2 regions of the Nonomuraea longicatena genome follow, and region 1 is predicted to be linked to the other one. Evidence: predicted binding sites of a transcription regulator. Region 1 holds the regulator's gene; the other holds the start of a gene.
What was found. The regulator HspR, encoded in region 1, represses chaperone genes until heat shock. The targets are predictions, from matches to a motif close to ANTTGAGTCNNNNNGACTCAANT.
Positions count from the first base shown of each region.

Region 2: the regulator HspR is predicted to act here: its motif matches at 2,534-2,556, upstream of lon (endopeptidase La).

Region 1 is NZ_BAAAHQ010000065.1:33,059-37,268, reverse strand. Features, by position in the region: gene dnaK (molecular chaperone DnaK) at 1-102, shown strand, start outside; gene grpE (nucleotide exchange factor GrpE) at 102-689, shown strand; gene dnaJ (molecular chaperone DnaJ) at 705-1,883, shown strand; gene ABD120_RS38900 (heat shock protein transcriptional repressor HspR) at 1,887-2,237, shown strand; gene clpB (ATP-dependent chaperone ClpB) at 2,245-4,210, shown strand, end outside.
Region 2 is NZ_BAAAHQ010000031.1:121,149-125,358, reverse strand. Features, by position in the region: gene lon (endopeptidase La) at 157-2,520, opposite strand; gene ABD120_RS26895 (sensor histidine kinase) at 2,674-3,912, shown strand; gene ABD120_RS26890 (response regulator) at 3,909-4,210, shown strand, end outside.

The DNA.
Region 1 (4,210 bases):
CCGCAGGGCGGCGCGGCGGGCGACGAGCAGGCGAAGAAGGACGACGACGACGTGGTCGAGGCCGAGATCGTCGACGACGAGCAGCCGAAGAAGGACCAGTGATGCCAGGCGCGGAGGAGCCGGTCATCCGCGACAATCGCAAGATCGACCCGGAGACCGGCAAGGCACGACACGCAGAGGAGAAGGAGGCGGAGCAGCCCGAGGCCGCTCCGGCCCCCCTCCCTCAGGACGGCCCGCTGGGCGACGGCCTGCTGGCCGAGCGCACCGCCGACCTCCAGCGGCTCCAGGCGGAGTACACCAACTACCGCCGCCGGGTCGAGCGTGACCGTGTCGCGGTCCGCGAGCAGGCCGTCGCGGGGGCTCTCACCGAGCTCCTGCCCGTCCTCGACGACATCGGCAGGGCCCGCGACCACGGCGAGCTCACCGGCGGCTTCGCGAAGGTGGCGGAGTCGCTGGACGCGGTCGTGACCAAGCTGGGGCTCAGTTCGTTCGGTCAGAAGGGCGACCCCTTCGACCCGACCATCCACGAGGCGCTGATGCACAGCTACTCGTCGGAGGTGTCAGAGCCGACCGCCATCGAGGTGCTGCAGTCCGGCTACCGCATGGGCGAGCGGGTGCTGCGCCCGGCCCGGGTGGCCGTGGCCGAGCCCGAAGACACCCCCACCGCCGACACCGACGACGACAATTAGGACGAAGGGCCATCGATGAGCACCAAGGACTACCTTGAGAAGGACTACTACGCGGTCCTTGGTGTGCCCAAAACCGCCACCGCCGAAGAGATCAAGAAGGCTTACCGGAAGCTGGCCAGGCAGTACCACCCCGACACCAACCAGGGTGACACCGCCAAGGAGGCCAGGTTCAAGGAGATCTCCGAGGCCAACGACGTGCTCTCCGACGCCAAGCGGCGCAAGGAGTACGACGAGGCCAGGACGCTGTTCGGCTCCGGGGTCGGGGGCCCGCGTCCGGGCGGTGGCGGATTCCCGTTCGACTTCGGCGACCTGTTCGGCGGCACCGCCGGCCAGCAGAGCGGCGGTGCGGGCGAACGCCTCGGCGACCTGTTCGGCGGCCTGTTCAACCGGGGCGGCGCGCCCGGCGGCCGCACCACCAGCACGACCAGGCCCCGGCGCGGGCAGGACATCGAGTCCGAGGTCACGCTGACCTTCACCGAGGCCGTCGAGGGCAGCACGGTCTCACTCCGGCTGACCAGCTCCGCGGCCTGCAAGTCCTGCAGCGGGACGGGCGCCAAGGCGGGCACCACCCCGCGCGTGTGCGCGACCTGCGAGGGCACCGGCGCGGCCAGCCGCAACCTCGGCAACTTCGCCTTCTCGGAGCCGTGCCGCGACTGCAAGGGGCGCGGCCTCATCGTCGACGACCCCTGTCCCGACTGCGAGGGCAGCGGCCGGGCCAAGAGCACGCGCACCCTCCAGGCGCGCATCCCCGCCGGTGTGGCCGACGGCCAGCGGGTCAAGCTCAAGGCCAAGGGCGCGCCGGGCGAGAATGGCGGCCCTGCGGGCGACCTCTACATCCTCACGCACGTCAAGCCGCACGCCGTGTTCGGCCGTTCGGCCGACAACCTGACGATCACGGTGCCCGTCACGTTCTCCGAGGCGGCGCTCGGCGCCGAGATCAAGGTGCCGATCCTCAAGGGCCTGCCGGTCACGCTGCGCATCCCCTCGGGCACACCCAACGGCCGCACCTTCCGGGTGCGGGGCCGGGGCGTCACCCGCAAGGACGGGACCAAGGGCGACCTCCTCGCCAGCATCGAGGTCCTGGTACCCAAGACGCTCGACGACAAGTCGCGTGACCTCCTCACGGAGTTCAACACGGCGACGGCGGGCGACGACCCGCGTGCCGAACTGATCCAGCGAGCCAGAAGCGAGTAGCCGATGGACGCCAACTATTTCAACCTGTCAGACGACACGCCGGTCTATGTGATCTCCGTGGCCGCCCAGCTGTCCGGCCTGCACCCGCAGACGCTGCGGCAGTACGACCGGCTCGGGCTGGTCTGCCCGGGCCGCACCGCAGGGCGCGGCCGCCTTTATTCGACGCGCGACATCATCCAGCTACGCGAGGTCCAGCGCCTGTCCCAGGAGGAGGGCATCAACCTCGCGGGCATCAAGCGCATCCTCGAACTCGAGAACGAGGCCCTCCGGCTGCGTGAGGAGGTACACCGGCTGAGGGCCGAGATGCAGATGGTGCGGGCGCTCATCCGTTACGAGCTGCCACCGGGGGCGTAAGAACACCATGGACTACAAGCTCACCCAGAAGAGCCAGGAGGCGCTTTCGGGGGCCATGCGGCGAGCCGCCGCCGAGGGCAACCCGGAGATCGCCCCGGCCCACCTGCTGACCACTCTGCTGGCCCAGACGGGGGGCACCGCCGTACCTCTGCTGGAGGCCGTCGGCGCCGACTGGAAGGCGCTGCGCGCCAAGGCGGAGGAACTGCTGGCGGGGCTGCCGAAGGCGCAGGGGGCCACGGTGTCGGCGCCGTCGAGTTCGCGGCAGCTCCTCACGGTGCTCAACACGGCCGCCCAGCGCGCCAAGCGCCTGGAGGACGAGTACGTCTCGACCGAGCACCTGCTGGTCGCCCTCGCCGCCGACGGCGGCCAGGCCGCCGACCTGCTCAAGGCGCAGGGCGCGACGCCGGAGGCGCTGCTCGACGCCTTCGAGAAGGTACGCGGCCACGTCAGGGTCACCAGCGAGACGCCCGAAGACACCTACAAGGCGCTGGAGAAGTACGGCGTCGACCTGACCGAGCGGGCCCGCAGCGGCAAGCTCGACCCGGTGATCGGCCGCGACTCCGAGATCCGCCGGGTGGTGCAGGTGCTCAGCCGCCGCACCAAGAACAACCCGGTCCTGATCGGCGAGCCGGGCGTCGGCAAGACCGCCGTCGTCGAAGGGCTGGCCCAGCGCATCGTGGCGGGCGACGTGCCCGAGTCGCTGCGCAACAAGCGGCTCGTCGCGCTCGACCTGGGCGCGATGGTGGCGGGCGCGAAGTACCGGGGTGAGTTCGAGGAGCGGCTGAAGGCCGTGCTCTCCGAGATCAAGGAGAGCGACGGGCAGGTCGTGACCTTCATCGACGAGCTGCACACCGTCGTCGGCGCGGGGGCCGCGGAGGGCGCCATGGACGCCGGCAACATGCTCAAGCCGATGCTGGCCAGGGGCGAGCTGCGCATGATCGGCGCGACCACGCTCGACGAGTACCGCGAGCGCATCGAGAAGGACCCGGCGCTGGAGCGCCGCTTCCAGCAGGTGTACGTCGGCGAGCCGTCCGTCGAGGACACGATCGCGATCCTGCGCGGGCTGAAGGGCCGCTACGAGGCCCACCACCAAGTGCAGATCGCCGACGGCGCGCTGGTGGCGGCGGCGGCCCTGTCCGACCGCTACATCACCAGCCGTTTCCTGCCCGACAAGGCCATCGACCTGGTCGACGAGGCCGCCTCCCGGCTGCGCATGGAGATCGACTCGCGCCCGGTCGCGATCGACGAGCTCCAGCGCTCCGTCGACCGCCTGAAGATGGAGGAGCTCGCGCTCGGCAAGGAGACCGACGACGCCTCCGTGCAGCGGCTGGAGCGCCTGCGCAAAGAGCTCGCCGACCGCCAGGAGGAACTCAACGCGCTGGTCGGCCGCTGGGAGCGGGAGAAGGCCGGGCTCAACAAGGTCGGCGAGCTGAAGAAGCAGCTCGACGAGACCCGCAGCACCGCCGACCGCCACCAGCGCGACGGCAACTACGCCGAGGCCTCCCGGCTGCTCTACGACGAGGTGCCGCGCCTGGAGCGCGAGGTCGCGGCGGCGGCCCAGGAGACGCCCGAGCAGCAGATGGTCAAGGAGGAGGTCGGCGCCGACGACATCGCCGAGGTCATCTCGTCGTGGACGGGCATCCCGGCCGGGCGCCTGCTGGAGGCCGAGACGGCCAAGCTGCTGCGCATGGAGGGCGAGCTGGGCAGGCGGCTCATCGGGCAGCGGACGGCCGTCCAGGCGGTCTCCGACGCCGTCCGGCGCAGCCGCGCGGGCATCTCCGACCCCGACCGGCCGACCGGCTCCTTCCTGTTCCTCGGCCCCACGGGGGTGGGCAAGACGGAGCTGGCCAAGGCGCTGGCGGAGTTCCTGTTCGACGACGAGCGGGCGATGACCCGCATCGACATGAGCGAGTACTCGGAGAAGCACTCGGTGGCCCGGCTGGTCGGGGCGCCGCCCGGCTACATCGGCTACG
Region 2 (4,210 bases), on a different contig from region 1:
GATACGAAAGAGGCCGCCACGTCGGAACGTGGCGGCCCCTCCCGGACGAGCCGGGCCGGACTGCAGGGCGGAGAGGACCCTGTCGTCCTCGCGAAGGGGCCCGCCCCTTACGGGCCCGCGACGCGACCGGCTCGTCTCCCTCTCCCCTTCGGAGGACTATGCGGCGACGGCGGAGGCCGCCACCTTGGCCGGGGTCAGCGCGATGTCGAGGACCTCGCGCACGTCGCCCACCGCGTGGACGGTCAGCGCGTCGCGGACCTCCTGCGGCAGGTCGTCCAGGTCGGGCTCGTTGCGCGCCGGGATGAGGACGGTGGTGATGCCCGCCCGGTGGGCCGCCAGCAGCTTCTGCTTGACCCCGCCGATCGGCAGCACCCGCCCGGTGAGCGAGATCTCGCCGGTCATCGCCACGTCGTTGCGGACCGGGCGGCCCGACAGCAGCGACGCCAGCGCCGTGGTGAGCGTGACGCCCGCCGACGGCCCGTCCTTGGGCACCGCGCCCGCCGGGAAGTGCACGTGAACCGAGCGGTCCTTCAGCGCGGTGACGGGCAGTTCGAGCTCGGCCCCGTGAGAGCGGAGGTAGGACAGGGCGATCCTGCCCGACTCCTTCATCACGTCGCCGAGTTGCCCGGTGAGGGTGAGCCCGGTGTCGCCGGTCTCGGGGTCGGCCAGCGACGCCTCGACGTAGAGGACGTCGCCGCCCGCCCCGGTGACGGCCAGGCCGGTGGCCACGCCGGGGACCGAGGTGCGCTGCTTGGACTCGGGCAGCGACGACTCGGGCACGAAGCGCGGACGGCCGAGGTAGTCGACCAGCGAGTCGGCGGTGACATTGACGGGCGTCTCGTCCTTGGCGGCGACCTTGCGGATCACCCGGCCCACCGAGCGCTCCAGGGAACGCACTCCGGCCTCGCGGGTGTACTCGGCGGCCAGGCGGCGCAGCGCGCCCTCCTCGAAGGCGATCTCCTCGGGCTCGAAACCGGCCTGCTTGAGCTGCTTGGGCAGCAGGTGGTCGCGGGCGATGGCGAGCTTCTCGTCCTCGGTGTAGCCGTCGAGGGTGACGATCTCCATGCGGTCGAGCAGCGGGCCCGGGATGGCTTCGAGCACGTTGGCCGTGGCCAGGAAGAGCACGTCGCTCAGGTCGAGCTCGACCTCCAGGTAGTGGTCACGGAAGGTGTGGTTCTGCGCCGGGTCGAGCACCTCCAGCAGGGCGGCGGTGGGGTCGCCCCGGTAGTCGGCGCCGACCTTGTCGACCTCGTCGAGCAGCACGACCGGGTTCATGGAACCGGCCTCGCGGACGGCGCGGACGATGCGGCCGGGCAGCGCGCCGACGTACGTGCGCCGGTGGCCCCGGATCTCGGCCTCGTCGCGGACGCCGCCGAGGGCGACGCGGACGAACTTGCGGCCCATCGCGCGGGCCACGGACTCGCCGAGAGAGGTCTTGCCGACCCCGGGCGGGCCGGCCAGCGCGAGGACGGCGCCGCTGCGCCGCCCGCCGACCACGCCGAGGCCCTTGTCCTGGCGGCGCTTGCGCACGGCCAGGTGCTCGATGATGCGGTCCTTGACGTCGTCGAGACCGGTGTGGTCGGTGTCGAGGACCTCGCGGGCGCCGGTGATGTCGTAGTTGTCCTCGGTCCTGGTGCTCCAGGGGATGTCGAGGACGGTGTCGAGCCAGGTGCGGATCCAGCCGGTCTCAGGGGACTGGTCGGAGGTGCGCTCCAGCTTGTCGACCTCCTTGAGGGCTGCTTCGCGCACCGTCTCCGGCAGTTCGGCGGCCTCGACGCGGACGCGGTAGTCCTCCTCCTCGCTCTCGGCCGAGTCGCCCTTCAGCTCGCGCAGTTCCTTCTGGACGGCGGCGAGCTGCTGGCGCAGCAGGAACTCGCGCTGCTGCTTCTCCATGCCCTCCTGGACGTCCTTGCGGATCGTCTCGGCCACGTCGAGCTCGGCGAGATGTTCGCGCGACCACTCGACCAGCTTCTCCAGCCGGTCGGCCGGGTCGGGCGACTCCAGCAGCAGGAGCTTCTGTGCGGTGGACAGCCACGGGGTGTAGCCGGAGCTGTCGGCCAGCACGGAGGGGTCGTCGATCTGGTTGACCTGGTCGACGACCTGCCAGGCGCCGCGCTTCTGCAGGATCGTGGTGGCCAGGGCCTTGTACTCGCGGGCCAGCTCGCCCGCGCGCTCGCCCGCCTCGACGCGGTCGAACGCGGTGGCCTCGACCCACAGGGCGGCGCCGGGGCCGGTGGTGCCGGTGCCGACGCGCACGCGGTTGACACCGCGCACGACGGCGGCGGGCTCGCCGCCCGGCAGTCTGCCGACCTGTTCGACCACGGCCTGGACGCCGACCGCGCCGTACTTGCCGTCGATACGGGGAACGAGGAGCACCTGTGGCTTGTTGCCACCTGATGCCTGTGCCGCGTCGATCGCCGCCCGCACCTCGGAGTCGGACAGGTCGAGCGGTACCACCATTCCGGGCAGGACGACCTCGTCGTCCAGCGGCAGGACCGGGAGGATCAGGCTCTCACTCATGCGAACTCCAAAGGGTTGAGTTATACCGACTCAATTCACTGGAGCCCGCCAATGTTCCCAACCTTGCCGATGTTCGCTCAGAGCGATCGTAATCATGTAAGTAGCTCTTGAGAGGGACGTGGGTTACGCGATGCCCGCTATAGGCTCTACCAGGTGATTTCCGCCCTGGTGCGGCCGATCCAGCTCGCACTGCTCACGGGCAAGGCCGACTCCCCGCCACCGCGCTCCCGATTCCTGCGCTTCCCGGTCAGGCTCGGCCCGATCCGGCACATCGACCTGGTCCGGGTCGGCGCCGTACTGCTCGCCTGGTGGGTGTGCGTGGTCACCGCCAACGAGATGCTGCACCTCAACCGGGCGATCCGCGTCGAGACCGGCGTCTGGCCCGTGACCGATCTGTCCGTGTACGTCACGGCACTGGCCCTCTCAGCGCCCATCGCGATCTGCGACCGCTGGCCCATGGGCGCCTGGCGGCTGGCGATCCTGATGCTGCCCCAGACCGTCTCCACGGTCTCGGCGCTCAACCCGCGTGACGACGGGTTCAGCTACCCGTTGGCACTGGTCGTCATGTACCCCCTGGTCCTCTACGTCGTGGCGCGCCGCCAGGAGCGCGGGGTACTGGTGGCGATCTGGCTGATCTCCCTGGCCGTGATCGCGATGCTCGACAGTCCGACTCTGCCGCAGGCGGCGATCATCCTGGCCGCCCCCCTCCTGATCGGCTACAACATCCGGGGCCGCAAGAGCACGGCCGTGGAGCTCGCGCAGGTCTCGCAGGCGCAGGCCGTCCTGGAGGAGCGTTCGCGCATCGCGCGCGAGCTGCACGACGTGGTGGCCCACCACATGTCGGTGATCGCGATCCAGGCCGAGGCCGTCCCCCTGCAGGCCAGGGGCGACGCCGAACGGCTGGAGCGGGGCCTGGCCGAGATCCGCGCGCTGTCGCTGGAGGCGATAGCGGAGCTGCGGCAGGTGCTCGGGGTGCTGCGCGACGGCGAGGGCCGCACCGACACCGCTCCGCAACCGGGGCTCGACCGGCTGGAGGAACTGGTGGCCAACGCGCGCGGCGCCGGGCTGCGGGCGACCCTGGAGCGCGGCGGCTCGATGCGGGTGGCGCCCGCCGTGGGGCTGTCGGTGTACCGGATCGTCCAGGAGTCGCTGAGCAACGTGATGCGGCACGCGCCGGGGGCGCGGGTGACCGTACGGGTGACGCGCACCCCCGTGGAGCTGCGGGTGCGGGTCTCCAACGGGCCGGGGGTACGGCCCGGCACGCAGGCGGGCGCGGGTCACGGGCTGATCGGCATGCGTGAGAGGGTGGCCATGCTCAACGGGACGCTGGAGGCCGGGCCCTCCGCGTACGGTTTCAAGGTCGAGGCCCGGATTCCGCTGGAGGCCGCGTGATCAGGGTGCTCATCGCCGACGACCAGGGCATGGTCCGCACGGGGTTCACCGTGTTCCTGAGCGCCCAGTCCGACATCGAGGTGGTGGGAGAGGCCGCCGACGGGCGCCAGGCGGTGGAGCGGGCGGCCCAACTGCAGCCGGACGTGGTGCTCATGGACGTGCGGATGCCGGTCATGGACGGGCTCCAGGCAACCCGACTGATCACCTCTCGTGATGATATTTCGGCAAAAGTCCTAATCCTTACCACGTTCGATCTCGACGACTATGTCTACGAGGCGCTGCGCGCCGGGGCGAGCGG